One region of the Arthrobacter sp. MDT2-34-1 genome, then DNA from elsewhere that is predicted to be linked to it. Evidence: riboswitches for the same ligand, from Rfam matches in the RefSeq annotation. Region 1 holds a riboswitch; the other holds the start of a gene.

The links. A riboswitch is a leader RNA that binds a small molecule or an ion and turns the genes downstream of it on or off. The one in region 1 is predicted to bind glycine.
Region 2: it holds a riboswitch for glycine, as region 1 does, so the genes downstream of both, gcvH (glycine cleavage system protein GcvH) here and gcvP (aminomethyl-transferring glycine dehydrogenase) in region 1, are expected to answer to the same signal.

What each region holds. Positions count from the first base shown of each region.
Region 1 covers NZ_JBNHGO010000001.1:1,691,713-1,706,489, reverse strand. Annotated here, with positions in the region: gene AC5RVV_RS07925 (glycosyltransferase family 2 protein) at 1-163, shown strand, start outside; gene AC5RVV_RS07920 (hypothetical protein) at 176-499, opposite strand; gene AC5RVV_RS07915 (TerC family protein) at 827-2,011, shown strand; gene AC5RVV_RS07910 (baeRF2 domain-containing protein) at 2,188-3,345, shown strand; gene AC5RVV_RS07905 (glycogen debranching N-terminal domain-containing protein) at 3,388-5,277, opposite strand; gene AC5RVV_RS07900 (hypothetical protein) at 5,346-5,582, opposite strand; gene AC5RVV_RS07895 (GntR family transcriptional regulator) at 5,733-6,377, shown strand; gene AC5RVV_RS07890 (MFS transporter) at 6,475-7,980, shown strand; gene AC5RVV_RS07885 (S66 family peptidase) at 8,017-9,066, shown strand; gene AC5RVV_RS07880 (mycothiol transferase) at 9,198-9,710, shown strand; glycine riboswitch at 9,837-9,936, shown strand; gene gcvP (aminomethyl-transferring glycine dehydrogenase) at 10,108-12,987, shown strand; gene gcvT (glycine cleavage system aminomethyltransferase GcvT) at 13,003-14,154, shown strand; gene AC5RVV_RS07865 (L-serine ammonia-lyase) at 14,242-14,777, shown strand, end outside.
Region 2 covers NZ_JBNHGO010000001.1:2,072,707-2,087,483, forward strand. Annotated here, with positions in the region: gene AC5RVV_RS09740 (amino acid permease) at 1-451, shown strand, start outside; gene AC5RVV_RS09745 (hypothetical protein) at 561-2,957, opposite strand; gene AC5RVV_RS09750 (peptidoglycan-binding protein) at 3,034-3,828, opposite strand; glycine riboswitch at 4,232-4,333, shown strand; gene gcvH (glycine cleavage system protein GcvH) at 4,774-5,160, shown strand; gene glyA (serine hydroxymethyltransferase) at 5,169-6,479, shown strand; gene AC5RVV_RS09765 (L-serine ammonia-lyase) at 6,489-7,904, shown strand; gene AC5RVV_RS09770 (FadR/GntR family transcriptional regulator) at 7,954-8,667, opposite strand; gene AC5RVV_RS09775 (gamma-glutamyltransferase) at 8,847-10,373, shown strand; gene AC5RVV_RS09780 (YoaK family protein) at 10,370-11,074, shown strand; gene AC5RVV_RS09785 (Nramp family divalent metal transporter) at 11,184-12,491, shown strand; gene AC5RVV_RS09790 (AAA family ATPase) at 12,708-13,742, opposite strand; gene AC5RVV_RS09795 (SDR family NAD(P)-dependent oxidoreductase) at 14,404-14,777, opposite strand, start outside.

The DNA of each region.
Region 1 (14,777 bases):
ACTGCCGCCGGCCCACGCCGGGGAAGACGTGGTGGCGCAGCTGAGGGTCATGGAACGCTACGGCGGTGCCGGCATCCTGCCCTCCGGCGCCGTCCACCTGGAATCGCCCACCACGGTCACCGATCGCTCCACGGAAGCCGCGGACGTGGTGCTGCGGGATTAGCCCCGGCGCAACCTATCCCGCTTCCTGCCACCCGCCGCCGACCGTGTAGCTGGCGACCAGCGTGCCCGCCCCGGGCTGCATCGAGTCGTCGGGATCGTCGTAGAGCTGCGCCGCGTCAGCCTTGCTGTTGGACAGGATGGACTCCGCCGCTTCCTTGGCCTCGGCCAGCGAGGCCCCGAACACCTCGCTGCGGGCAGGCAACTGGTCGGTGCGGACGATTTCCGCATCGGTTTCGCTGAGCGGGACCGTATAGCCGCGGTGCTCGTCGCTGACCGGGAACTCGAAGCTTTCCCCGTCCGGCGCGGCCGGAATGGTGTACTCCAGGTAATAGGACATGGCGGTGCTCCTTTCGGCGCTGTCGGCCGCCGGTCAATCACGGCGGCGGCCCGGGCCCCCAGCCTGTCACAGCCGAAATGCGGTGCATAGGCCGCAGGAGTCCAACCCCCTCCGGCGGGGCGTTCCCGTCCCGGCCGCCCCGGATTCGCCCGCGGCCGGTTAGCCGTGCAGCGTCGTCGTCGTTAGACTGGCAGTTGCGTAAGGGAGTATCCAGATGCGCTGCAGCCGTCAACACGTAGGGCGCCGACGCCCGGCCGGTTGCAGTGGCCGGCCGTGCCGGAGGAGAGACTTGCGGGCTCACCGCTACCCGCTTACGGAAGGAAACCCATGAGCGTTTCTCCCCTGATTTGGGGCATCACGATCGCCGTGATCCTCGCGTTGCTCGCCTTCGACTATTTCTTCCACATCCGCAAGGCGCACGTGCCCTCGCTGAAGGAAGCGGCCATCTGGTCCGCCTTGTACGTGGGCATCGCCATCGTCTTCGGGATCCTGGTGCTGATTTACGGCGGCGTGGACATGGGCTCCGAGTACTTCGCGGGCTACATCACCGAGAAGGCGCTGTCGGTGGACAACCTGTTTGTCTTCCTCATCATCATCGCCAGTTTCAAGGTGCCGCGCGAAGACCAGCAGAAAGTGTTGCTGTTCGGCATTGTGTTCTCGCTGATCGCCCGCACCGGGTTCATCTTCCTGGGCGCGGCGCTGATCAACACGTTCGCCTGGGTGTTCTACGCCTTCGGCCTGATCCTGATCATCACGGCGGGCAACCTGCTCAAGCCCGGACACGACGGCGGCGAGGCGGACAACTTCATCATCCGGCTGGCCAAGCGCTTCTTCCACACCACGGATTACTACGACGGCGACAAGCTGTTCACCGTCAAGGACGGCAAAAAGGCGATGACGCCGATGCTGCTGGTCATGGTGGCCATCGGCGGCACGGACATCCTGTTCGCCCTCGACTCCATTCCCGCGATCTTCGGCCTGACGCAAAACGTCTTCATCGTCTTCACCGCCACCGCATTCTCGCTGATGGGCCTGCGCCAGCTGTACTTCCTGATCGACGGCCTGCTGGACCGGCTGATCTACCTGTCCTACGGCCTCGCAGCAATCCTGGCCTTCATCGGCGTGAAGCTGATCCTGCACGCACTGCACGAGAACAACCTGCCCTTCGTCAATGACGGCAACCCGGTTCCCGTGGTCGAGATCACCACCGGACTTTCGCTCACCGTCATCATCGGCATCCTGGTGGTCACCGTCGTCGCCTCGCTGCTGAGCAAGGCCGGCAAGGCACAGAACGCCATCAACAACGCACGCCGGCACGCGGTCAACTACATGGATCTCTCCTACACCGCTGACCCGGCAGAACGTGAACGCATTTACCGGCTGCTGGTGGAAGAAGAGCGCCAGATCGTGCAAATGGATCCGAAGTACCGCAACAAGGCCAAGGACGTGGACATCATCCGCGAACAAGTGGCCGAGGCCCACCGCCAGCACGCGGAATACCAGCGGAGCTAAGGCCGCCCGGGCCGCCCGGGCCGGTCGGACAAACGTCGGCTGACCGGCCCGGCGCACTGATTCGCCGGGCCGGTCGGGACAGGACCGGCCCCCCTTCAAGGGCAAAACGTCCGGTGCTACCGTGAGTCTACTGATCAAGAAAACCCGCAGTTCCAATAGCAGGGAAGGTGATCACCATGACCGAGCAGGTCAACACGACCCACGCAGCCAACAAGAGGTACGCCGAGCTGTACAAGAAGCCGGGACCCTGGATCACGGTCTACGTGGACGCCAGCACGGGGACCGTGGACTCCCTGCGGGCAGGCGATGTGCTGCCGGACAGGCTGCGGGAATCGCTCGGGAAGCAGGGCGCCGCGAAAGCGGACATCGAGGCCGTGATCGACGCCGTTTCGCCGGCCACCGGCGTTCCGTCTCCGGTCTCCCGCTTCGTCCTGGTGCGCGGCGGTGAGGCCGAAATCAACGAGCTGCTCCCGGGCGAAATGTCCGGCCCGGAGGTGGTTCACACCGGCCCGATTCCGGACCTGGTGCCCCTGTTAAAGGCCCGCGGCGACGATTTCCCGTACGTGGTGGCCGAAGTGGGCCGGGACGGCGGCGAGGTCCACCTGCAGTACGCTCGCCGGAACGGCGTGGTGGAAACGAGGACGGTGGAGGGCGAGCGGGAGAACCTGACCAAGGTTCCCGGCGGCGGCTGGTCCCAGGGCCGCTATCAGCACCGCACCGAGGAAATCTGGCGCAAGAATGCCGATGAAATCGCCGCCGAGATCGACCGCGTGGTGCAGGCCAGCAAGGCGCGGCTGCTGATTGTGGCCGGCGATATACGGGCCCGGGAACTGGTGGTCGACCAGCTTTCCGAAGCCAGCCGGGCGATCGAAGTCACCATCGAGTCGCACACCCGCACAGGCGGCGCGGACAAGGACGCGCTCCGTGCCGAAATAGCCGCCCGGGTGGCCCATGTGTGGACGGAACAGCGCAAAGCCATCCTCGACCGCCTGGCCAACCAAACCGGGCAGGCCCATCCGGAGTGGACGGCGGGCCTGGGCGAGTGCGTCCGGGCTCTGCAGCAGGCGCAGGTCGGCACGCTGCTCATGAACGACGACGCCCTCGCCGATCACAACGTGCATGCCCTGACGGCCGAACCGTGGATCGCTACGGCGGGGGAGCAAGCCGTCAATGGCGACCTGCTGGCCAAGGTGCCTGCCCCGGCGGCGCTGGTCCGGGCAGCGGCGCTGACCGACGCGCGGGTGACCATGGTCCCCGAAGGAGCCCTGCCGGGAGGCAAGAGCATAGCGGCGCTGCTGCGCTGGCCCACCGGCCCCGACGTGCCGCGCGGCTAAGGTCCGGCCAGCGGGCGAGGGGGCCAGCGGGCAGCCGGGCGGCTAGACGGCCGAGGCGCTGAATCCGCCCAGTGCCAGCGCCACGGGCACCGCGGCGGCGGCTGCCCCGGCGTGCGGCCGGCAGGCGGACGGATACGGCAGCGCCGGCCGGACCTCGACCGCGGCCTGCCCGCTGAAGAGTTCCGGCAACCGGTAGCCGAATCCCTCGGCCGCGTCGAGCAGTCCTGCCGCCAGCTGTGCGGCCTGTTCCTGGAAGCCGGTGCGCAGCAGCCCCATCACAATCCACGCGGTCTCCTGCGTCCAGACCGCCCCCGAGCGGCGGCGCGTGGGCCAGAACCCGGGGTTCGCCGTCGACAGGGTGCGGACGCCGTAGCCGGAGAACAAGGTCCGGTCCATCAGCCGCGCGGCCACCGTCCGGGTCTCCTCGGGGTTCAGCAGCCCCGTGCCCAGCAGGTGTCCCATGCCGGACCCGACGCCGTCCACCCGCTGCTTCCGTTCGTCGAGTGCCATCGCCGGGTACGGTCCGGCGTCGTCGGCGCACCAGAACCGGCTGCGGAAGTTCTCCGCCAGCCGCGACGCGTAGTCGCGCCACTCGGCGCCGGCGTTCATGTCGCCGAAGTAGTCGAGCAGCACGGCCGCGGCACGGGCCGCCTCATAGGCGTAGGCTTGGAGTTCGGCCGAGGCGACCGTTCCGGTGGCCGGCCTACCGTCCAGATAGTGGTAGGCGGCCCGCGTGTCGCCGGACCCCTGGTGTCCCGGACCCTGCAGGGCGGGAACCGGCGTCTCCAGGAAGCCGTCGCCGTCGGGGTCGCCGTCGATGCGCAGCCAGTCCAGCGCGGCCTCCAAATGGGGCAGCAGGTCCCGGACGGCATCCTCCGGCATCCCCGAGTGCCAGGCGTCGTGCAGCAGCACGATCCACAGCAGCGTGGCGTCGGGCGACCCGTACAGGACCGGGGGCAGTTGCCGGACCACGGCGTCCGCGGGCATCGACAGGCGGCGCTGCCGCACCTCCTGGACCATCAGGCCGGGCTGTTCGCCCGATTCCGCCGACTCGGCCGTGCCCTGCCAGGCTGCCACTGCCCGCAGCGTCCCTTCCGCTACCGCGGCGTCGACCGGCAGCAGCAGCCTGGCGGCGACCAGCGCCTCCCGGCCGTACAGCGTCAGGAACCATGGGGCCCCCGCGGCCAGGAAGACGTCGCCGGGGGTTTGGCGCCCGGCCATCCGCAGGCTGTTAAGGTCGGTCATGGAGCGGCTCATCAGTCGTTGCAGCCGGGGATCCCCGGCCAGCGACGGCGTGCGCAGCGGGGGCGCGGCCGCGCCGGTCAGGGGAGCCTCGGCGTCGTCAAGCTCCAGGCTCCAGGACAGGACGACGACGGCGCCCGGCTTGAGCAGTTCCGTCCACTCCAGCCGGACCAAGCTGCCGTCGAAGCTGACCCGGGCGCCTTCGGCCGTCAGCGCGGCGCGTGTCTTGTCCCGCCAGCTCCAGATGGCGCCGCCGGGGGCCACCGAGCCGGCCTCGCCCGCGGCCCCGGCGCGCACCTGCTCCAGAGGAATGGCATCGGCCACCAGGTCGACGCGGACCTGGAGTTCCAACTCGTCCTCGAGGGCCGACGTGAACGTCAGCGCCTCGGCCAGTCGGCCGCCTTCTGCCGCCCGCGAGCGGTTCAGGGTGACCAGCGGATCGGCCCCGTCCTCGGCGGTCCGGATGAAGGAGAAGAAGTCGGCGCGCCCGGCCGAGCGCGACTGGGTGGAGATCCACTCCGGTTCCTGCCCGTTCACCGCCAGCAGGCACCGGGCCAGCACCCGGTCGTCCCCGCAGTAGACCCCTTGGGCCCCGGTACCCCGGATCTGCCCGTGGGGCTCGCTCCAGGCTTGGACGGGTGCCGCAAATACTCCCGTGAGATCGTGCAGGTACGGCTGGCGGTAGACCATGGAATCATCTTGGCAGCATCGGCTGCGCGGGAACAATCTTCGGCCGGCCGGACACCGGCCGGATGGATTCAGGCGACGGTGCCGGAGGCGTCCCGCCCGCCGGGTGTCCAGGACAGGTGGATCAGGACCCCGTCCGTCGTCTCTTCGATCACCAAGCGCAGCTCGTCGCCGTAGAGCTCCCGGGGCCCGGAAGGGCCGCTTTCGCTTTGCTGGACCAGATCGACCAACGCGGCCGCCATCGCCCGCCCCCAGTCTTGGTGGTTCTTGCTGTTGGCGGTTGCGGTGGCGGTATAGGTGGCGTTCATTCTGCGCACGTCCTGACTGCACGTTTAGAACCTGCCGCACGACGCTGTGCCGCAGGTCCCATCAGAGTAGCCAGCACCAGTGACCCCGATCTACCTTTTCGCGTACATTACTCGTATGTGACGTCGGTCATACGCGGCAGGGGGGTCATGATGAGGGGCAGCGGTCCCGGGGGAGCGGGCCGCGACGAAGCGGTCCGCAGGCTGCGGGAGGACATCCTGGCGGGCGGTTTGGAGCCGGGCTCCAGGGTGACCGTTGCGGGGCTCGCCGGCCGCATCGGTGCGGAGGAAGCCTTGGTGCGCGACGCCGTCGGCGATCTCACGCAAGAAGGCCTGATCGAGGCCACCGGGCACGAACACCGGATCGCCAATCCCGGTCCCCAGCAGGCCATCCAACTCCTGGATGTGATGGGCGTGGTGTTGGTAGCGCTGTTCGAGCGGGCAGCCCCGCGGCTGTCGCCTCAGGAGATCGACACCATGGCCACGATGGCGGACGACCTTCGGGCGGCGACCGACCGGGAGGACATCCTGGGCGCCTACCGCGCCGCCGGCAGCCTGGTAACCGTCATCCTGGGGGCCGCGGATCACCAGGAACTGAGGGCCGTAAACATGCACGTCCTCGACCGTTCGCTGGCCCGGTTGCACCTGTTCCAACACGCCCTCGCCTATCCTCTCTGGGCCGACGGCTGGCGCGAGACCGTGCAGTACCTCCAGCGGGGCCAGCATGAGGCGGCGGTGGAGCGGCTGCGCCAAACATTCTGGATCCTCGCCGAAGGGCTGGGCCAGGAGGGTTCCTAGCCCGCCTGCCGGGCAGCCGGGCCGCGACGGGATAAAGTGATTCCCGGCCGGTTTTGATTCCGGCCGCCCGCCCGGCCTTTCGACCCATGGACCACGCTTGCCCTCGCCCGCACAACTGACCGCCGACGCCCCACCGAGCCCGGATTCCCCACCGCCTCAGGGTGCCAGCCCCGCCCCGCGGCGGCCTGCCCCGCTTGCCGGCCGGCTGACCGTGCTCGTCGGCGTCCTGCTGCTGGCGCTCAGCCTGCGGCTGGCCGTCTCCGGCGTGTCGCCGGTGCTGGCGGATATTGCCGCGGATCTGCCGTTCGGCACGGCCTCCGCCGGTGTGCTGGGCATGCTGCCGACCGCCGCCTTCGCCGCTGCCGGGTTCGCAGTTCCGTTGCTGATGCGCCGGATCGGCATGGAAGCACTGCTGCTCGTGGCACTGGGCATGGCCGCCGTCGGCCAACTGGGCCGAGCGCTGGCCTCCGACGTGCCGGCGTTCCTGGTCCTGTCCGGCCTCACCATGGTTGGCTACGGGATCGGCAACATTTTGCTGCCGCCGCTGGTGAAGCGCTATTTCCCGGACCGGATCGGCCTCATCACCGCGCTTTACGTGACCTTGCTGGCGGCCAGTACGGCGCTCAGCCCGCTGCTTGCCGTGCCGCTTGAGCAGGCTGCCGGCTGGCGGTTCTCGATCGGAGTGTGGGCGGCCGTGAGCGCGGCCGCCCTCGTGCCGTGGCTGATGACTGCGTGGACGGAACATTGGCGCCGCCGCACCGCGCGCCTGGTGCTGCAGCCCTACCGGCCCGGCGGCTTGGACATCCTCCCGCCGGATGAGGGCAGCGCCCGGCAGCTGGCCGGTTCCGGGCCTGCCGTGAGTCCCGGTACGGGAGTCGGCCCCGGCGCTGCCGTCCCCGGGGCGGTAACCGTCCCCGGGCCTGCGGCCGGCCCCGCAGGAGCCGACGGGCCGCCCGTTGCGGAAGCCTCGGAGCCCGCAGCGGGAGCTGAGGCCGGTTCCGTCGGGACGACGTCGGTCCGCGTCTGGCGCTCGTCGGTCGCCTGGGGCCTGGCCCTGGTGTTCGCCGGGACCTTGTCGAACACGTTTGCCATGTTCACGTGGTTGCCGCCGTTGCTGGTGGACAGCGGGATGCTGCCCCCGACGGCGGGCACCATGCTGGCCTACTACGCCATCCTGGGCCTGCCCACCAGTCTGTTGGTGCCGCTGATCGCGGGGCGGCTGCGCAGTCCCCTGGGCTTGGGCCTGCTGTTCATCGGCTTTTACACGGCCGGATACGCCGGGCTGCTGCTGTCACCCTCGTTCGGCACCTGGTTGTGGATCACCCTGGCGGGGCTCGGCCAGGGCACCTTTGCGCTGGGCCTGCTGCTGGTGAACCTCAGGACCCGCACCACGGCCGGCGCGGGGCTGCTCTCCGGGTTCGCGCAAGGCATCGGCTACACGGTCGCCTGCGCCGGCCCGCTGATGTTCGGGCTGCTGCGCGAGGCCAGCGGCGGCTGGGGTGCTTCCTTCGGCCTGCTGGGCGGTGCCTTGCTCATCCTGGCGGTGGGCCTGGTCATCGTGGGCCGGCCCCGCTATCTGGAGGATTCGGCCCGGGATGGATAGCGGCCGCTGAGGCACAGCCCGTGGTTGGATGGGGGAATGCCGAGCCATGCCCTTGTGTCCCCGCCCAAGCTTGAGCCCGGTGACCGGGTCGCGATTCTCTCCCCTTCCTTTGCTGCCCCCGGGTTCGCGCCGGATGTCCACGAGCAGGCGATGCGTCGACTCAGCGCCGAAACGGGACTGGTCCCTGTGGAATACCCGACGACCCGGAAGCTTGGCGCTTCCGCCGCGGAACGCGCCGCTGATCTGCACGCCGCTTTGTCCGACCCAACCATCCGGGCCATCCTCGCGACCATCGGCGGCGACGACCAGGTAGCCCTCATTCCCCATCTGGACGCCGGTCTCGCCGCCGCGAACCCCAAGATCTTCATGGGCTACAGCGACAACACGAACCTCTTGAACTGGCTGTGGTCGGTCGGGATAGCAGGCTACTACGGGGGCTCGACCCAGGTGCACCTCGGAGCCGGGCCGCACATTGACGACCAGCACCTCGCGTCGCTGAAGGCGGCGCTCTTGACGGGCGGTGAGCTGGAGATTGTTGACCCAGGCGAGTCCGAGGACTTCGGGCCGGACTGGCTGACGCCACAAGCCCTTGTCGACTTCGGTGAACGGGAACCCACGCAGCCGTGGACGTGGGCGGGGCCCGAGCGGGAAGCGACCGGCCGCACCTGGGGCGGGTGCCTGGAAGTCATCGATCAGCTGGCCATGGCCGGTCGGCTGCCGCCCCTGGGAGCCCTCGAGGGGTCGATCCTGATCCTTGAAACCAGTGAGGAGTTGCCTCCGGCAGCGTGGGTCAAGAGATGGGTCCGGGCATTGGGGGAACGGGGCGTCCTCTCGGCGGTGGAAGGAGTGATCGTCGCCCGGCCGCCGGTGAGCAGTCACGGTACCGTCGCGCCAGCGGAGGAGCGTGACCGGCTCCGCGCCGCGCAACGCGATGCAGTCCTCGCCGAGATGAACCGCTACAACGACCACGCCGTCGTCTGCATCGGAGTCCCGTTCGGCCATACCCGTCCGCAATGGATCGTGCCCTACGGCGGGACAATGCGGCTCAATGGCCGGGAGCGAACCATCACGGCCGATTACAGTTGACCGCGGTGGCAGGCGGTCCGGGCGACGGATGCGCGGCTGCGTGACCGTCCCCGCGCCTGCAGGCAGGCACGCATTCCTCGCCGCGGCCCCGCCCGGTAAGCTGGCGCCACAGTCGACCCGCGGGAGGCGCCATGAAGTTCAACGACCTGCTCGCAGATGCCTACGGCAGGATCCAGGAGCGCGTCCACTCCGTGCTGGACGGGCTGGACGCCGGACAACTGGCCGACCGGCCCGGCGGTGACAGCAACTCGATCGCCTGGCTCATCTGGCATCTGACGCGCATTCAGGACGACCATATTGCCGATGTCGCCGGCACGGACCAGTACTGGCTGACCGGCTGGGCGGAGCGGTTCGACCTGCCGCTGCCTCGGAAGGACCATGGCTACGGCCACACGTCGCAGCAGGTGGCGGTCGTTCGGGTCGAATCGGCCGACCTGCTGCGCGGCTACTACGACGACGTCCATGCCGGCACCCTCGAGTATCTGGCCGGACTGAGCGAGGATGATCTGGACCGGATCGTGGACACCCGGTGGGACCCGCACGTCAGCCTGGGGGTGCGGCTGGTCAGCGTCCTGGACGACTGCCTGGAGCACGTCGGACAGGCCGCCTACGTGAAGGGCATGCTCTCGCGCACCGAAGCCTAGCGGCGGGCCACGCGGGTTCCGGCGCCCCCGCGGCGGCCGCAAGCCGCGCCGTCGGGCGTCGCCGCCTTGTTGCGCGCCAGCCGCTGGACTACCATTCAAGGAGTCAGTACAACTGCATACAGCCTTCGACATGCGGCGGGAGAGTCCTGCTGGGTACCAGTCAGCAGGCGCCGTAGGAGCAATACCTCCCCAGGAATCTCTCAGGCACCTGTACCGCCGCGAAGAGGCAACTCTGGAAAGCAGCCGGACCGTTCAGGACCGGCTCACCGACGGTGCAAGCAGGAGGCGGCCCCTTGGGCCACAGCCTGCGGAATCTCTCAGGTTCAGTCACAGAGTGGGGAGGAACCCTTCACTACCGGCATGGTCAGCCCAGCCGGGGATAACTGGAGTTCCTCACATGACGGCTAAGTCCACCAGCGCTACCCGGCCCGGCAGCGCCTCCTTCACCGACCGACACATCGGCCCGCGCCGGAACGACGCGGAAACCATGCTCAAGCAGTTGGGCTACGGCAGCATCGACGAGCTGGTGGACGCGGCGGTGCCCGCCGACATCCGCCAGCAGGAACCGCTGGCGCTGCCCGCCGCACGCAGCGAGTCCCAGGTCCTGGGGGACCTGCGCGCCCTCGCCGCGAAGAACGTGACGGCCGTGCAGATGATCGGCCAGGGCTACTACGACACCATCACGCCGCCGGTGATCCGCCGCAATGTGGTGGAAGACCCGGCCTGGTACACCGCCTACACCCCGTACCAGCCGGAGATTTCGCAGGGCCGGCTGGAGGCGTTGCTGAACTTCCAGACCATGGTCCAGGACCTCACCGCGCTGCCGATCGCCAACGCCTCCCTGCTGGACGAAGCCACCGCAGTGGCCGAAGCCGTGCTGTTGATGCGCCGGTCCAACAAGTCCAAGTCCGCCGGCAAGACCGTGCTGGACGCGGACCTGCTGCCGCAGACCATCGCCGTCGTCAAGGGCCGGGCCGAGGCGCTGGACTTCGACGTAGAGGTTGCCGACCTCTCCGCCGGCCTGCCGGACGGCGACATCTCGGGCATCGTGCTGCAGCAGCCGGGAGCCTCCGGCCGGGTGTTTGACCAGGCTCCGGTCATCGCGCAGGCCAAGGAGCGCGGCGCCTTGGTCACCGTGGCCGCCGACCTGCTGGCGCTGACCCTGATCACGCCGCCGGGCGAGCAGGGCGCGGACATCGCCGTCGGCAACACACAGCGTTTTGGCGTTCCGCTCTTCTTCGGCGGCCCGCACGCGGCCTACATGGCCGTCCGCAAGGGGCTGGAGCGTTCCTTGCCCGGCCGCCTGGTGGGCGTCTCGAAGGACGACGCCGGCCGCCCCGCCTACCGCCTGGCGCTGCAGACCCGCGAGCAGCACATCCGCCGCGAGAAGGCCACCTCCAACATCTGCACCGCGCAGGCACTGCTGGCCGTCGTTGCCAGCATGTACGCCGTCTACCACGGCCCCGAGGGCCTGAAGGCGATCGCGCTGCACGCCAATGAGGCCGCCCGCACGCTGGCAGGCGTGCTCACCGGCGCCGGGTACGCGCTGGCGGCAGACCGGTTCTTCGACACCCTCACGGTGAAGGCTCCGGGCAAGGCCGCCGAGATCGCCGCCGCCGCCGAGGCCAAGGGCGTGAACCTGCGCCGCATCGACGCCGACCACGTCGGCATTTCCGCCGATGAAACGACGACGGCGGAGCACCTCGCCCTGGTCGCGGAGGCCTTCGGCGTGGAGGACGCCGCCGGCAAGACCGCCGAAACGGCCGGGAACGCCGGCTTCGAGCTGCCGGAGGAGCTGCTGCGCAGCTCCTCCTACCTGGACCATCCGGTGTTCCACAGCCATCGCTCCGAGACCCAGATGCTGCGCTACCTGCGCCGGCTGTCTGACCGAGACCTGGCCCTGGACCGGACCATGATCCCGCTGGGCTCGTGCACCATGAAGCTGAACGCGACGGCGGAAATGGAGGCGATGACCTGGCCGGAATTCGCGTCCATCCACCCGTTCGCCCCGGCCAGCCAGACCGCCGGCTGGCGCGAGCTGATCACCGATCTGGAGGAACGCCTCGCGGCGATCACCGGCTACGCCGGCGTCTCCATCCAGCCCAACGCCGGTTCGCAGGGCGAATACGCCGGCCTGCTCGCCATCCGCCGCTACCACTTGGCCAACGGCGACGACCAGCGCGACGTCTGCCTGATCCCCGCCTCCGCGCACGGCACCAACGCCGCCTCGGCCGTGCTGGCCGGCATGAAGGTTGTCGTGGTCGCCACGGCACCGGACGGCACCATCGACCACGCCGACCTGCGCGCGAAGATCGACCAGAACGCCGACTCGCTTTCGGCCATCATGATCACCTATCCGTCAACGCACGGCGTGTACGACGCCGACGTGCGCGACGTCTGCGAGGCGGTCCATGCCGCCGGCGGGCAGGTGTACATCGACGGGGCCAACCTCAACGCGCTGGTAGGACTCGCGCAGCCGGGCAAGTTCGGCGGCGACGTCTCCCACCTGAACCTGCACAAGACCTTCTGCATCCCGCACGGAGGCGGCGGCCCCGGCGTCGGGCCGGTAGCGGTGGCCGAACACCTGGTGCCGTTCCTGCCGGGCAACGCCGCGCTGGCCGAACACGAAGGCAAGGGCGTGCCCGTCTCGGCCAGCGAGTACGGCTCGGCCGGCGTGCTGCCGATCTCCTGGGCCTACGTGGCCATGATGGGGGCCGAGGGCCTGACCGAGGCAACGAAGAGCGCCCTGCTGGCCGCGAACTACGTCGCCGCCCGGCTGAACGAGCACTTCCCGGTGCTCTACACCGGCAACGACGGGCTGGTCGCGCACGAGTGCATCCTGGACCTGCGCGAACTCACCGCCAAGTCGGGGGTGACCGCCGAGGACGTGGCCAAGCGCCTGATCGACTACGGCTTCCACGCGCCCACCCTGTCCTTCCCCGTGGCCGGCACCCTGATGGTGGAGCCGACCGAGTCCGAGGACCTGGGGGAGATTGAGCGGTTTATCGACGCGATGATCGCGATCAAGGGCGAAATCGACCAGGTGATCGCCGGCGACTTCCCGCTCGACGCCAGCCCGCTGCGCCTGGCCCCGCACACCGCCGCCGCCGTGGTCAGCTCCGACTGGGACCGGCCGTACACCCGGGAGCAGGCCGCCTTCCCGGTACCGGGCCTGCAAGTGGACAAATACTTCGCCCCGGTCGGACGGATCGACGGCGCCGGCGGCGACCGCAACCTGATCTGCAGCTGCCCGCCGCCCGAAGCCTTCGAGAACTAGAGAGGTCAGCACCGCATGACTACCGAGACCACCACCATGCCCCGGCACACCGCGCTCTACGAGGAACACGAGCGGCTGGGTGCCTCCTTCACCGACTTCGGCGGCTGGATGATGCCGCTGAAGTACAGCAGCGAATTGGCCGAGCACCGCGCCGTGCGCAGCAGCGCCGGCCTGTTCGACCTCTCCCACATGGGCGAAGTCTGGGTCACCGGCCCGGAGGCCGGGAAGTTCCTGGACTACGCGCTCGTCGGCAAGCTCTCCGCCGTCACCGAGGGCCGGGCCAAGTATTCGCTGATCTGCAACGCCGACGGCGGCATCATCGATGACCTGATCATCTACCGGCGTCCCGCCGACCAGCACGGGGACCGTTACCTGGTGGTGCCCAATGCCGGCAACGCCCCGACGGTCGCCGCGGAACTCGCCGCACGGGTCGAAGGTTTCGACGCCACGGTGGAGGACGCCACGGCCGAGACCTCGCTGGTGGCAGTGCAGGGACCGAAGTCCGTGGAAATCCTGCTCCAGCTGGTGCCCGCCAACCAGCATGGCACGGTGCGGGACATGAAGTACTACGCCGCCGACGAGGTGGACTTCACGGTGTCCGGGGCGCCGCTGAAGCTGCTGCTGGCCCGGACCGGGTACACCGGCGAGGACGGCTTCGAGATCTACGTCCCGAACGCCAACGCTGCCGCGCTCTGGAACGCCCTGCTGGAAGCCGGGCGGGGCGCCGACCTGCTGCCGGCCGGGCTGGCCTGCCGCGACTCGCTCCGGCTGGAGGCGGGCATGCCGCTGTACGGCAACGAGCTCAGCCTCGAGACCAGCCCGTTCGACGCCGGCCTGGGCGGCGTGGTGGCGCTGAAGAAGGACGGCGACTTCGTGGGCCGCGGCGCCCTCGAGGCGCAGAAGGAGAAGGGCTCGGCCCGCAAGCTCGTGGGGCTCAAGGGGCTTGGCCGGCGGGCCGGCCGCTCCCACTACCCGGTGCTGAAAGACGGCCGGACCATCGGCGAGGTCACCTCCGGCCAGCCCAGCCCCACCCTCGGCTACCCGGTGGCGCTGGCCTACGTGGACGCCGAGCATGCCGAGCCCGGGACCAGGGTGGACGTTGACCTGCGCGGCAAGCCCGAACCGTTCGAGGTTGTAGAGCTGCCGTTCTACCGGCGGGAGAAGTAGTCCTCACCCGCTACAAGGGTGCCGCCGTCCCCGCGGCCGCGGGGACGGCGGCGCCGCACCTCTCCACACAGACAGGAAAGGGATGACATGGCCGTAGGCGTTTTCGACCTTTTCTCCGTAGGCATCGGTCCCTCCAGCTCGCACACGGTCGGCCCGATGCGGGCCGCCTCCGCGTTCGTGCGGGAGGTGGCCGACGCCGGCCTGCTCGACAGGGTTAACGGGCTGCGCGTGGACCTGTACGGCTCCCTCGCCGCCACCGGTCGCGGGCACGGGACGTTCACCGCCGTGCTGCTGGGGCTGGAGGGCTTCGAACCGGAGCACATCCTGCCCGACCAGGTGGAGGAGCGGCTGGCGGACATCGCCGCCTCCGGTCGGCTGCGGCTGGGGGCGGAACTGCCCGGCGCCGCCGCCCGGCCGTTGGACTACGGGGTGCAGGACATGGTGCTGCACCCGCTGACCGTGCTGCCCCGGCACACCAACGGCATGAGGTTCCAGGTGCTGGAATCGAACGACGACGGCGAGGCACGGATCCTGCACGAAGCCACCTTCTTCTCCGTGGGCGGCGGCTTCATTGTCCGCGGCGGCGAGGAGGAAGCCGCCCGGAATGAGCTGGAGTCCTCCAA
Region 2 (14,777 bases), 380 kb from region 1:
GGCGCTCCTGGCCACCGCGGCCGTGGGACTCTTCGGGTTCCTCTCAGCGATCGTCGGTCAGGGCGCGGCCTACTCCTGGCTGCTGAACATGTCCGGCCTGTGCGGCTTCATCGTGTGGGCGGGAATCGCGATCTCCCACTATCGCTTCAGGCGCGGCTTTCTGGCGCAGGGCAATAAGGTCAGCGACTTGCCGTACAAGGCCTCCCTGTTCCCCGTCGGCCCGCTGCTGGCCTTCGCCATGCTGGTCCTGGTGATCGCCGGACAGAATTACGAGGCCGTGCTGGCCGGGCGGGGCATGGAGGTGCTTTCCTCCTACATCGGGCTGCCGGTCTTCATCGCCCTATGGCTGGCCCACCGCTTCATCACCAAGTCCAAGATGGTGCCGCTGCTCGAGATGGACCTTCGGTCACCGGAGGACCTCGAGGAGGAACCCGCCCACGCCACCCGGTGACCCTGCTGCCCCCGGGCTACCCAGACGGAGCGGGGCACCGGCGGTACTCAAGCGCTGCGGGGCCCCGGCCGTAGCCGCTCGCCACGTTATGGCGGCAACCTGCCCGGTGTCACCCGCTCGGCGCCGGAGCGGGCTCGTCGGCGGGAGTGGGTGCGGGGGCAGGCTCCTGCACGGGGGCGGGTTCGGGCTGCGGCGTACCGGTGGGCATGGGTGCGGGGGATGTTGTCGCCGTTCCGGGCTCGGGTTCACCGGCGGGTGCCTCTGCCGGGGCGGGCGGCAATCCGCTGCCGGTGTCCGCCGGAGGTGTTGCCTCGGGAGACGAGCCAGTGTCGGCGGTCTCGTCTGTTTCGGACGCCGCGTCGGTGCCTGTGTCGGCGTTGCCGTCACTGATGGCGGCGTCCTGTTCGATGATGCCGAGGATGCGCATCTTGTAGTCGTTCAGGCGGGCCTGGATTTGGTCCAGGGGAACGTCTTCGAGCGACCGGCCGTAGGCCGCGATCTCTTCCCACAGGGTTGCCAATTTCTCCATGCCTGCGTCGCTGAGCGGGCCGTCGAGGGTGAGGACAAGCTGGCTGGCGAGGGCGTAGGTGAGGCACTCGACGCAGTTGTAGTTGGCCGCCGCCGAAAGGTTTTGGGGGACGACGACGTCGGCCTGGCCGAGGATCAGGACAACCTGGAAGCCGACGGCGACGGCGGTGCAGTCCCGGCAGGAAGCGAAGGCGTAGGCCTCGTTCGTGGCGTCTACCGGCCCGCCTTCGGCCCACACCAGGGCGAAGGCGACGTCGTAAACCACGGATCCGTCCTCAACGTTCACGGCAAGGGCCTGGTTACCATCCTCCTCGGGGGCCAGCGGCCGGTCGAACGGGAAGACCCAGGCCGGCGGTGTGCCGGCGCCGGCCTCAGTAACGGTGGTGCCGGAACCGCCGTCGTGCTGTAAAGCCTCGGCGGTGTCCGCCGTAGCGGTCTCCTGATGCCCGGCCTGCAGCTCGCGGGGAACGAGGACCATCGCCAGTTGCGGTTCCTCCGCCGTGGGCAGGTCGGTGCCGGAGGGCCATGCCGCCACCGTTTGTCCTGCGCCGCCTTCTGCCAGCCCTGGCGGTGACATCGGGGCGAAGAAAGCCGCCGCATCGAACAGGGTTCCGCGTTCGTAGGGCTGCACCGGGCGGTAGGCGCCGTCGTCGGGCCACCAGGCCCAGGCCAGGCCGGCAAGAACGGCGGCGGCGGCGGCCATGGCGGTCACCCGCCGGAGCGGCCGGCCACGGGTTTTCGCCCAGGCCGCCGTGCCAAGCTGGCGGGCCAGGCGCAGCAGGATGTAGGCCATCCCGAGAACGGGAAGCGCGACGGCGGTGATCGCCAGGACACGCACGGCCATGCCGGCGACATCGCCGTCCGCACCGGCATCGGCCAGCAGCCTGTGTTGGTCCATGATGCTGGCCCAGGCCGTCCCCAGGACCCGGGGAAGCGAGACCACCATCATGGCCAGGCAAAACAGGAGCAGCGGCACCGTGGTCAGGACCCAGGCGGTCACGACGGCCCTGGCCCAGGGCTTGAGCAGCTTGGGTTCGGGGTCGGACCACCGCCAGGGCAGCAGCCCCAGCAGGGTGGGCTTGATCCGTTGGAACAGGTCGGGAACCCCGGTGGCGTCGGCGAGGATGTGGTAGCCGTCGAAGCGGACCAGGGGCAGCAGTTGGCGCACCATCTGCAGGATCTGGGTCACCACCACCAGCAGCAGCGCGTCGAAGCCGGTGAGCCACCAGGCGCCTATCGTGCCCACCACGACGATGGCGTTGAAGTAAAGGCCGCCCAGGTCCGTGCGGAGCCGGCCGCCGCGTCCCAGGCGGTAGGAGTCGGTGACGTCGGTGTAGAAGGCCGGCCAGATCAGGTACAGGCCCACGCCCATGGCTCCCGGCGTTGCGCCGCCGCGGCGCGCCCCGGCCGCATGGCCGAACTCGTGGAAGCCGGCCGAGAGGATGGTGATGGCGAAGACCAGGAGCAGCAACCCCGGGTTGGCGAAGGCCTGGTGCGTTGCCGAGCCGAGGCCCTTGACCATGAGCACCCACCAGCACGCCGCCAGGAAGGCCAGGGTTACGGGCAGGGCGATCAGCGGATGGAACAGGACAGCGAACGGAGCCGTCAGCTTCCGGGTCAGCGCGGGATCCGTGACCGTGTAGCGGAAGCGCATGCCCAGGAGCGGGCTCGCCTTTTTGACGTCGGGCTGCGAGCCGTCGGCGAGCCGCAGCAGGCCCAGCGGCAGCAGTTGTTTGTCGATCAGGGTCTGCACGTTTCCGGCAGTGATCAGCCTGCCGGACTTCTCGCCGGCGTGCTCGGCAATCTGGTCGAGGCTCCGGGAGCCGTCGACGCCCTCCAGAATGGCATACAGGAGCGGGGTGAGCTGGAGCGTCTGGCCGTCCGCGCGCCGGACTAGCGCGGGCGGCTCCCGGTAGCCGGATCCCCGCGCCGGTCCGAGGAGCTGCACCCCGTCGGCCAGCGCCGGGACGTCAATCAAAGGGGCAGCCGACCGGCCGCCGGGCAACGGGTCACTCGTGGCCGGCGGCCGGCTCGGACTGATGCTCATTCAGGGGCTATTGTTCGAGATCGGACTGCTGGCCGGCGCTGGCCTCGGCGCTGCCGTCAATCTGCTGGTTGATGATGGCGTCCTGCTGCGCCACCGCGACGGCGTTGCTGTCGATCGAGCCGATATTCGCCGCCACCGCGGCGTCGATCGGCGCGGCAACGTTGGCGTTGGCTGCCACGGCGCCGTTGATCGGGGCGGCAATATCGGCGTCCGCGGCCAGATCGACGTTGACGTTGAGCAGGTTCCCGTCGAGGGTCGACCCGAGGCCGTCCGTGACGGATCCGGTGTCGGGCAGGGTCCCGTCCGGCAACGTGCCGTCGGGCAGGGTGCCATCGGGAAGGGTACCGTCGGGCAGCAGCGCCGGAGCAGTTTCCTCCTGCCCGGCGGCGCCCTCCTGGGCAAGGCCGGAAGCGCCGACGGCGGCGCCCGTCCCGGCAGCGGAACCGGCCGTTGCCCCGGCGTCCTCTACGGTGTCATTGCCCTGGTCGATGGTGCTGTCCTGGGTCGACTCGGCGGTCGCGTCGGCCGTGATGCCCTGATTGATGATGACGCCCTGGTCGGACAGGGCCTGCGCCGTGGAGCCGGACGAGAGGAGGTTCGCCGAGGCGGCGGCATCGATGGGGGCCGCCACGTTGGCGTTAGCCGCGACGGCCAGGTCGATCGGCGCGGCCGCATCGATGGCCAGGTCGAGATCGGCATTCAGATCCAGGATGGACGCGACTTCCTTGTCCGGCAGCGCGGTCCCGGACTGGGATTCGAGTTCCTCCGGCGATAGCGGCGTGCGTCCTATGTCGTTGCTCATCAAAATCTCCGTTTCCGGCGCAAAGCGCCATTCGTTCCAACCCGTTGTCGCAACCTGTCGATTCTTGTCAACGGCCCGGCGGTACCGGCGCCTCGGTCATCAGCCTTCCTCTCGACGACATCAACGCAAAGCATACTGATGAATCCATTCATTGTGTAGGCGTCGGCGTTCGGCCGCACGCGCAGCGGCGGACACTGCCCTGAACTGGACCGGCGGAGGCGGACGTGGCCCTGAACTGGACCGGCGGGACCGGAGAACGACGGCCGGCGGGACGCGACCTTGAATTGGCGGCCGGCGCAACCCTGGAGCGGCGACGGGGCCTGACGTCTGGTGGCGGAAATTTGGGATCGCACCGGCACTGTGTGTAGGGTGTGAGGCGAATCACCCACAACTGAATGCCTTTTGAACCGTGGCGGGAGAGTCCTCTCCGCACACCATTCGGGCAGGCGCCGTAGGAGCAAATCCTCCCCAGGAATCTCTCAGGCCCATGTACCGCCGCGGCTAGGCAACTCTGGAAAGCAGTCAGGCAGCAGCCTGGCTCACCGACGGTGCAAGCGGAACACACTCCGCGGAATCTCTCAGGTCAAATACAGAGCGGGGAGGAACCCAAATCCCAGCCGAGCCCTCGGGCCGGCCCAATCTTGGAGTTCCTCATGACTTCCTACCTGCAGCGGCGCGTCCTCCGCAGCCATCGCTCAAAGACTTGGTTGCCGGCCCTCGCCCCACCTTAATCCCGCCCCGTCGTTCCCGGTGCCCGCGCCCTGATCCTCGAGCCAAGGAGTCCGGGGATCTGGCGACCAGCGACCGCTTCATCGAAGCCATGATCGCCGTCCGCACGTGCTTCCGCCCCGAAGCGTCAAGGCGAACACAACGGGTGCACTAAAGGGGCCGAGGCGACCTCCTCTCATCTCCTCAACAAAAAGCGTGTTTAAGAAAGGCATCACAGTGAGCAAAGTCAACGCCGAACTACGATACTCCGCGGAGCACGAATGGGTGGCCGCCGACGGTTCCGGCCCGTCCAAAATCGGCGTTTCTGCCGTGGCAACCGAGGCGCTGGGCGACATCGTGTACGTGGATCTCCCCGAGGTCGGTACCGTCGTGACGGCCGGCGAGACCTGCGGTGAAATCGAGTCCACCAAATCCGTTTCAGACCTCTACTCCCCGGTGACCGGTGAGGTCATCGAAGTCAACGGCGACGCCGTGGCCGACCCCGCCGTGATCAACAACGACCCCTACGGTGCCGGCTGGCTGTTCACCGTCCAGGTGTCGGAGGAGGGCCCGCTGCTCTCCGCCGAGGAGTACGCCTCCGCCAACGGTGGTGAAGTAGCGTGAGCGCGGCAATGACGGCGGTCGCCAGCACCAGCCTGAACGCGGACCTGGGTGTCCTCGATCCGGAAATTGCCGCCCAGATCGACAACGAGCTGCGCCGCCAACAGTCCGGGCTGGAAATGATCGCCTCCGAGAACCACACCCCCGTCGCCGTCATGCAGGCCCAGGGCTCGGTGCTGACCAACAAATACGCCGAGGGTTACCCGGGGCGCCGGTACTACGGCGGCTGCGAGCACGTCGACGTGATCGAGCAGCTGGCCATCGACCGGGTCAAGGAGCTGTTCGGCGCCGGCTTCGCCAACGTCCAGCCGCACTCCGGCGCGCAGGCCAACGCCTCGGTAATGCACGCCCTGATCAAGCCCGGCGACATCATCCTGGGACTGAACCTGGCCCACGGCGGACACCTGACCCACGGCATGAAGATCAACTTCTCCGGCAAGCTCTACAGCGTGGCCGCCTATGGCGTCTCCGAGGAGGACCACCGGGTCGACATGGCCGAGGTGGAGCGGCTGGCGCACGAGCACCGGCCGCAGCTGATCATCGCCGGCTGGTCCGCCTACCCGCGCGAGCTCGACTTCGCGGAATTCCGCCGGATCGCCGACGACGTCGGGGCGTACCTGATGGTGGACATGGCGCACATCGCCGGCCTGGTGGCCGCCGGCCTGCACGCCAGCCCGGTGCCGCACGCCCACGTTGTCACGTCCACCACGCACAAGACGTTGGCGGGGCCGCGCGGCGGCATCATCCTGACCAACGAGGCGGACATCGCCAAGAAGATCAATTCCGCGGTGTTCCCCGGCCAGCAGGGCGGGCCGCTCGAACATGTCATCGCGGGCAAGGCCGTGGCGTTCAAGGTTGCCGCCTCCAAGGAATTCGCCGACCGCCAGCAGCGTACGCTGGCGGGCGCACGGATCCTGGCCGAGCGGCTGTCGCAGCACGACGTCGCGGAGAAGGGCATCACGGTGCTGACCGGCGGCACGGACGTGCACCTGGTCCTGGTCGACCTGCGCAATTCCGAGCTGGACGGACAGCAGGGCGAGGACCTGCTGGCGGCCATCGACATCACGGTGAACCGCAACGCGGTGCCGTTCGACCCGCGGCCGCCCATGGTCACCTCCGGCCTGCGCATCGGCACGCCGGCGCTGGCCACCCGCGGCTTCGGCGACGAGGCGTTCCGCCAGGTCGCGGACATCATCGCCGAGGCCCTCATCGCCGGGCCGGCCGCGGACCTGTCCGGTTTGAAGGCCCGGGTGGAGGCACTGGCCCAGGCGCACCCGCTCTACCCGGACCTGGCACCGGTTTCCGCAACCGAAGGGCGCTGAGGAGCCATCATGGCCGTCGGCGTCTTCGACCTCTTTACCGTGGGCATCGGTCCGTCCAGTTCGCACACCGTCGGTCCGATGCGGGCGGCCGCGGTCTTTGCCGGGGAACTGGTGTCAAGCGGCGTGCTGGACCGGGTGGCCGGGCTGCGGGTGGACCTGTACGGGTCCCTCGCGGCCACCGGCCGCGGCCACGGCACGTTCACGGCGGTGATGCTCGGGCTGGAAGGTTTCCAGCCCGAGCAGATCCTGCCCGACGACGTCGAATCCCGCCTGGCGGAGATGGCCTCGACCGGCGAGCTGCAGATGTGCGCGCGGGTCGAAGGCTCGGCCGGGCGGGTCCTGGCCTACCGGGTCGAGGACATGGTGCAGCACCCGCTCACCGTGCTGCCCCGGCACACCAACGGGATGAAATTCCAGGTGACCGACGACGCCGGCTCGGTCCTTCACGAGGCGACGTTCTTTTCCGTGGGCGGCGGCTTCGTGGTCCGCGACGGCGAGGAAGGTGCCGCCGCCCGGGAGCCGGATGCCGCCCAGGCGACGCTCCCCTACCCCTTCCGGACGGCGGCGGAACTGCTCGAACACTGCCGCAACACCGGCCTGGGCATCAGCGACATCATGATGCTCAACGAGAAGGCCTCGCGCTCCGAGGCGGACATCCGCGCAGGCCTGATCCACATCTGGCAGGTGATGGAGGAATGCAAGGACTCCGCCATCAGGCGCGAAGGTGTCCTGCCCGGCGGGCTGAACGTCCGGCGCCGGGCCCCCGCCTGGCATGAGCGGCTGCGCAAGGAAGACAAGGACCGGGACCACAAATACTGGCAGGAATGGGTCAACCTGGTGGCCCTGGCCGTAAACGAGGAGAACGCCTCGGGCGGCCGCGTCGTCACCGCACCGACCAACGGAGCGGCCGGCATCATCCCCGCGGTCATGTTCTACGCCACGCACTACGCGCCCGGCATGGACAAGGCGACGCAGGCGGACAAGGAAGACGTCATCGTCAAGTTCCTGCTGGCTGCCGCCGCCGTCGGGGTCCTCTACAAGGAGCAGGCCTCCATCTCCGGCGCCGAGGTCGGCTGCCAGGGCGAGGTGGGTTCCGCGTCCTCGATGGCCGCAGCGGGACTGGCCGAGGTGATGGGCGGCAGTCCCGCGCAGGTGGAAAATGCCGCCGAGATCGCCATGGAGCACAATCTGGGACTGACCTGCGACCCGATCGGCGGCCTGGTGCAGATCCCCTGCATCGAACGCAACGCCATCGGCGCCGCCAAGGCCGTGAACGCGGCCAAGATGGCGCTCTGGGGCGACGGGACGCACCGCGTCTCGCTGGACGAAGTCATCATCACCATGCGTGAAACCGGCAAGGACATGAGCTCCAAGTACAAGGAAACCGCGATGGGAGGCCTGGCCGTCAACGTCGTCGAGTGCTAACCGCGCGCCGGTCCGGCTAAGCCTCGCGGGCGGCGGTATTGCCCCGTATTCACTGTCCCTTTTCGGTGTGGCCCTTGATGTCGATCAGGTGCTCCTCCATGGCATCGAAGGCCCCGTCTCCGTCGCGCGCCAAAACAGCCTCAAAAATGCGGCCGTGCCACATCACAGAGCTTCGGACACGCTCCAGCGTCAGGAATTCGTCGGCACGTGAGGGGGCCATCAGGTCATTGGACATCGCCAACAATTCGGTCAGCAGCGGGTTCAGGGAGAGCCGGGCCAGTTCCGCATGGAAATCCAAATCCAGTTTTCTTAATTCCGCGTTCGAAGGCTGGGGGCGGGCCGCCTCTTTGGTGGCGGCATCGAGGATCGACCGCAATTTGGAGACCTGGCCCCGTGCCCTGATGGCCGCCCGCTTGGCGATCCCCGGTTCGATGACAAGGCGGAGATCCATGACGTGATTCATCGGGTCTCCGGCACCGGTACTGCCGGTCAGCGACGAGGAGCCGAAGGCCAAAAGCGGTTCGTCGGCTACGTAGGTGCCGCTGCCGGGGCGGCGGTACAGCAGGCCGACGGCCTCGAGCTCACGCAGGGCTTCCCGCACCGTATTTCTGGACAAGCGGTAATTCTCGGCAATTTCCCGTTCGCTCGGAAGTTTAGCTCCGGGGCTCAGGGTACCGTCCTCAATCCGGGTCCGAATTGCCTCGGCGAGGACGTCTACGCGATCGCTGAATACCAATAAAGGCTCCTGCCTCAGGCTCCGCATATTCGTCCTCTCTATGGGTACCGGCTAGCGGGTCTCCCCCCTGACCGCACAAGTTCCCGGCAATTAAAAGTGTATTTCCCGGCACCACACCTTGTGGTTTAGTGACTCACCTCACTATGCTACCCAAAGTGGTCCAACCACCCTACCGGTTCTGTGAACTAGCAGAGGAAGCCCCCGCAATGAATCAAGCAGCAATCTCAACACCGCACCACTTGGCCACGGAGGCCGGGTGGGCCGTTCTCCAGGAAGGCGGGAGCGCCGTCGACGCGGCCATCGCCGCGGCCGCCGTCCTGTCCGTCGTCTATCCGCACAACTGTTCCATCGGCGGCGATCTGGTGGCGCTGGTGAAGGAACCCGATGCAGAGCCTGAGTGCGTGCTTGCCGTAGGCCGGGCCCCCGGTGCCGGCCGCCTGGCGGACATGAGGGATCGGTTTGGCGAGAAGATGCCGGCCCGGGGACCGGCGACCCTCACGGTTCCCGGAGCCCCCGCCGGCTGGCAGCACCTGCACGAGCGGTACGGGCGTCTGGATCCCTCGACCCTGCTCGAAAGGGCGGCCGAACTCGCCGGCGGCTATCAGCTGTCCCGGTCGGTGACGATGGCAGCGGTCAAAGCAGCAGCTGCCGGAGGAATAAGTGCCGAACTCGTCTCCGCCTTGTTTGGTTCCTCGTTTGAGCCGGGCAAGCGCGTGTCGAACCCGGCGCTGGCGGAAACGCTGCGCCGCATGGGTTCGGCGGGGTTCCAGGAGTTCTACCGGGGCACGACGGGCGAGTCACTGCTCTCGTTTATGCAGGGCCATCGCGCCGAATTCAGCGCCGACGACTTCGCATCGGTCGTCCCGGTCACGGCCGCGCCGCTGTCCCATCGCGGCGAAAGCCACACCGTGTACACCAGCCCGCCGCCCACCCAGGGCTTCGCACTGATCCGGCTACTGGAGAACCTGTCCGCGGCGACGGGCCATGCGGTGACCTCGCCGGATGTCGTCGAGGCCATGCAGGTCAATGCCCGGATCTGCAACCACCTGCGGGACAACATCCTCAGCGAAGACTCCGAACCGTACTTCTACCGCAATTACGGCCTGGAGGACCTGCCGTCGTCGGGAACCCCCGCACTGGCCTCGGCCCGGGCCGACGGAGACACGGTCGGAATTTCGTGCGTGGACAGCACGGGATTGAGCGTGTCCTGGATCCAGAGCCTGTATTCGGCCTTCGGCTCGTACCTGATGGATCCGGCTACCGGCGTCATCCTGCAGTGCCGGGGCTCAATGTTCTCGCTGAACGACTCGCAGCCGAACGCCTTCCGGGGCGGAGCCATGCCGCCGCACACGCTGATGCCGGTCATGGTGACCGACGAGCACGAGCGCATCCGCTACATCCAGTCGACCATGGGCGGCAAGGCCCAGCCGCAGATCCACGCCCAGGTATTGCTGAGGCAGTGGGCGGGCGAATCGCCGGCGTCTGCGCTGCTGGGCCCGCGCTGGATGATCGTGCAGGACGACCAGGGTGCCGATGTGGCCGTCATTGAACAGTCCGTGGATGCCGGGACGCGGGAGCAGTTGGCCGCGAGCCTCGGCAGGACCCGCATGGAGCCGGACTTCACCGACGGGCTGGGGCACATGCAGCTGGTCACGGTGGATTCCGCCGGCGCTCCGGTGGCGGCCAGCGATCCCCGATCGGACGGATCCGGACGCTATGGACCGCTCGGATGACGCTGACGGAAAGGCGTCCGGCAAAGAGTGCCCGGCGCGGCTGGCTGCTTCCCGATCCGCTCCTCTTGACGGTGCTCTCGTTCGGCACGGGCTTCCTTGATGCCCTGACCTACCTCGGACTGGACCGCATTTTCGGCGCCAACATGACCGGAAACCTGATCCTGGTGGGAATCGGACTGAGCGGGGACTGGGCCGAATTGATCCACCCGCTGGTCGCCCTCCTCGCGTTCTGCGTCGGATGCATGGTGGCGGGCCTGTGCAACAGGCTGCTGGAGGCAACAAAGCGGGGATCCCCGGCCCCACGGATGCTGTTCCTCACCACCGGGGTGCTCCTGGCCGCGAGCACCGCCCTCGCTTTCATGAACGGGGGCGGATCTTTGGGACTGGTCATCACCGCCCTCATCGGGGTGGCCATGGGTTGCCAGAGCCTCGCCGCGAGACTTCTGGCGGTCCCCGAGATCAACACCGTGGTCGTCACCTCCACGCTCTCGCAATTCTTCGCCGAGGCCGGAGCGGGCCGAACCTGGCGCAAACGGCGTGTTTCGGCGCGCCAGCTGGCAGCCGTTGGAAGCATGCTGGGCGGCGCCATCGTCGGTGCGGCCGTCGTACCCTTTGCCGGCCTCACGGCCCTCGCCGTTCCCACCGCCCTGGTTCTCCTGATGGCTCTTTTCTGCCGGCGGCTGGAACCCCAGGCGTCCTGACACCTGCCCGCTGCGAGCCCGATCGAGAAAGGGGAAAGAACCAGAGGCTGCCCTGACGGAACAAGCCTCACGTCGATTGCACCAATTCTTCCAAGAACAGGAAATCCAAATGTCTGAGTACAACGCGCCAACCGGAGCGGTGAACCACGCCGACCGGATTGACGACGACGGCGGCAAGCCCGCCAAATGGAAAATTGTCGGCCCCGGGCTCGTCGTAGCGGCCACCGGCGTGGGGGCTGGGGACATGGTCGCCACCCTGGTGGCCGGCACCCAATTCGGTTACCAGCTCTTCTGGGCCGTCATCGTCGGTGTCGTCATGAAGATCGTCCTGGTCGAAGGCGCCGGACGCTACACCCTGGCCACCGGCAAGACCATCTTCGAAGGCTGGCTGACACTCGGCCGCTGGACCACGTGGTACTTCGGCCCGTACATCATCATCTGGGGCTTCGTCTACGGCGCCACCGCCACCTCCGCGGCAGCGCTGCCGCTGGCCGCCATGTTCCCGGTGCTCCCGCTGTGGGCGTGGGCCATCCTGAACAGCCTGGCCGGCTTCGTCATGATCTGGTTCGGCAAATATGCCACCTTCGAGAAAATCACCGCAGCGCTGGTCGGCATCATGTTCGTCACCGTCGTGGGCCTGGCCATCATTGCCGTTCCCAACATCCCCGAAATGCTCAAGGGGCTGATCCCCTCGATCCCGGCAGAAGGCGGCCTCCTGTCCACCCTGGCCCTCGCCGGCGGCGTCGGCGGCACCATCACGCTGGCAGCCTACGGCTACTGGCTGCGTGAAAAGGGCTGGTACACCCCCAAGTGGATGCGTGTCATGCGCATCGATAACTCCATGGCCTACGTCATGACCGGCATCTTCGTCATTGCCATGCTGATCGTCGGCGCGGAGGTCGTCCGCTCGGCCGGAGTCTCCATCAGCGGAAGCGATGAGGGCCTGCTGGATCTGGGCAACGTCCTCAACGATCGCTACGGCGAGGTCGTCGGCACCGCCTTCCTGGTCGGCTTCTGGGCGGCGTCGTTCTCCTCCATCATCGGCGTCTGGAACGGCGTGTCCCTGATGTTCGCCGACTTCTGGGGCCACATGCGCAAGAAGCCCTCCGGCCATCCGGACACCCGCGTGGGGGGCAAGTACTTCAAGTTCTATGTGCTCTGGCTGACCTTCCCGCCCATGCTGCTGTTCATCATGGGCAAGCCGATCGCGCTGATCCTGGCCTACGGCGTCCTCGGCTCGCTGTTCATGCCGTTCCTTGCCCTGACCCTGCTCGGCCTCCTCAACGGCAAGCGGATCCCGAAGGCGTGGGCCAACCGGCTGCACACGAACATCGCACTGGGCATCTGTGCCCTGCTGTTCGGCGTCCTCGGTATCCAGCAGCTGGTCAAGTCGATCGCCCCGCTCTTCGGCGGCTGACACGCAGGGCGAGGTGGCCCAGCGGCTGCCCAGCCCCGCCGGCGCTCCCGGCAGGGTAGCTGGTTTGGCCACCACTGCGGTCCCGGGGCAAAGACGCCTCGGCAGCCATGGGGAGAAGTTATAAGGTACGGAAGGCCCGCAACGTCGCGGGCCTTCCGTCTCCCTTTGGTGATGCTCCGGCAGCTGGTTGTTCGGATCGCAACCGCTGTTTGCCGGTTAGGCCAGCCAGCGCCGCCAGCGTGACTGCTCCGGTTCCGGCGTTGGTTCCGGTTCCGGCTCCTCGCCCAAGGCCAGCGCGGCCTCGACGATGTCGTCTTCGGTGAGCGTCATGACGGCTTCACGATCGAGCGCATCGAGACTTCGTTCCTCGTCCAGCGACAGCCGCAGCGCCTGGCGGTTGAGCGACTGCTCGAACAGCGTGCGGGCGAACCGTGCGTTGCCGGAGTCCTCGCCCGCGTGGAGGCCGGTGAAAATGCGGCGCAGCATCTGGTCCGCACCCGGCTCCAGCGTGTACTCGTGTTGGGCCAGCATCCGGTGGAAGATCGTCTGGAGTTCGTCGATGGAGTAGTCGGGGAACGTGATCTCGCGGGCGAATCGGGAGCGCAGTCCGGGGTTCGAGAGCAGGAAGGACTCCATCAGCTGCGGATACCCGGCCACGATCACGACCAGGCGGTGGCGGTAGTCCTCCATCCGCTTGAGCAGGACCTCGATCGCCTCGGGGCCGAAGTCCGCCCGGCCGTCCTCTGGGGCCAGCGCGTAGGCCTCATCGATGAACAGGACGCCGTCCAGCGCACGCCGGATCACCCGGTCCGTCTTGATGGCGGTCGCGCCGACGTACTGCCCCACCAGGCCCGAACGATCGACCTCGACCAGGTGGCCTTTCTGCAGTAGACCGACCGCGCGGTACATCTCGGCCAGAAGCCGCGCCACGGTGGTCTTGCCCGTGCCCGGGTTTCCGAGGAACACCAGATGCTGTGATGTGGCCACCTCCGGCAGGCCGTGCGCCTTACGGCGGGCCTGGACCTGGAGCAGTGCGACGAGGGCCCGCACCTGTTCCTTCACGGTCCCCAGTCCGACCAGTGTGTCGAGCTCGGCCTGCACCTCGGACAGCGGCCGGGCCGGCCCGGGCCTCGCACCGATGCGATCGCCGACCAAGTCGTCGACGCGCTCCGAACCGTGCAGCTTGAGCTGATCGGCCAGATGGCCGATTGTTTCGCGCAGGTCGTCGAGGGGATTGCGGCTGGGAGCCATGCACTCACTGTAGTACCCGGTTCCCGACCGGGGAGCGGTTGGCCTCACGAGTATCCCCCTTTGGCCGTAGTTCACGCGACACCGGGTCTCCGTTTGATATGCGGGCACTGGCCGGAGAACAATGAGCAGTGCCATACAAGTGTCCGCAATGGAGGAGCATGGTTGTCTAAGTCGCATTCCTTCCCTGCTCAGGGCCGAACCCTGCGCGCCTCGGCCTGACAGTCTCGCAAGCCGGCCGCACACCGCGACAAAGATGAGCGGGAACTTAGGAACGCCTGTGAACGGCCCCAGCGCGATGGGATTCATGTCCACCAAGGTTCATGTATGTCCCGTTAGCGGATGCTTCATCGAGACACTGCCGGGACATACTCACGGTTATCGGCGTAGATAATGTGATTCAGGTAGTTCAGTCGTTGGTCCGCGTGCTTTTTACAACCGAGGCTGTCAGGTTAGGCCAACCATAGATTTACCGCCTCATGTGAGAGCGGCAGTTCCGCTGCTAGCTTCGCGCGGATGACCGGTCCTTCGACCCCGCAGTCAGAAACGCTTCAGCGCTGTGTTGAACGGCAAGGCCACAAGTACACTCCCAAGCCCGTCCCCGAACGTTATGCAGGGCAATACAAACTGACCGACGCTGCAGGCTTTACCCGCGCGTGGGAGTTTATTTCATTAGCAGCCCACCATTGACGTGAATCGTCTCACCCGTTATGTAGCTGGCCTGCTTCGAGCATAAGAAGCCGATGACAGAGGCTACTTCTGACGGCTCGCCTCGGCGGCCGAGCGGAATCGGGGGCTCTCCGGCGGCACCGGCAGCGGTATCTCCCATTGACGTGGCGATGATTCCGGGGGCCACGGCATTGACCCGAGTCCGGGGTGAGAGTTCGCGCGCGATCGACCGCGTCAGGCTTTCGACTGCACCCTTGGAAGCGGAATAGGACGACACTCCGGCGTTGCTCCGGCTACCGGCCATGGAGCTGAGATTCACGACGGCGCTGCCCTCGCCCAGGTGCGGAATGCAGGCCTGAAGCGTATTGA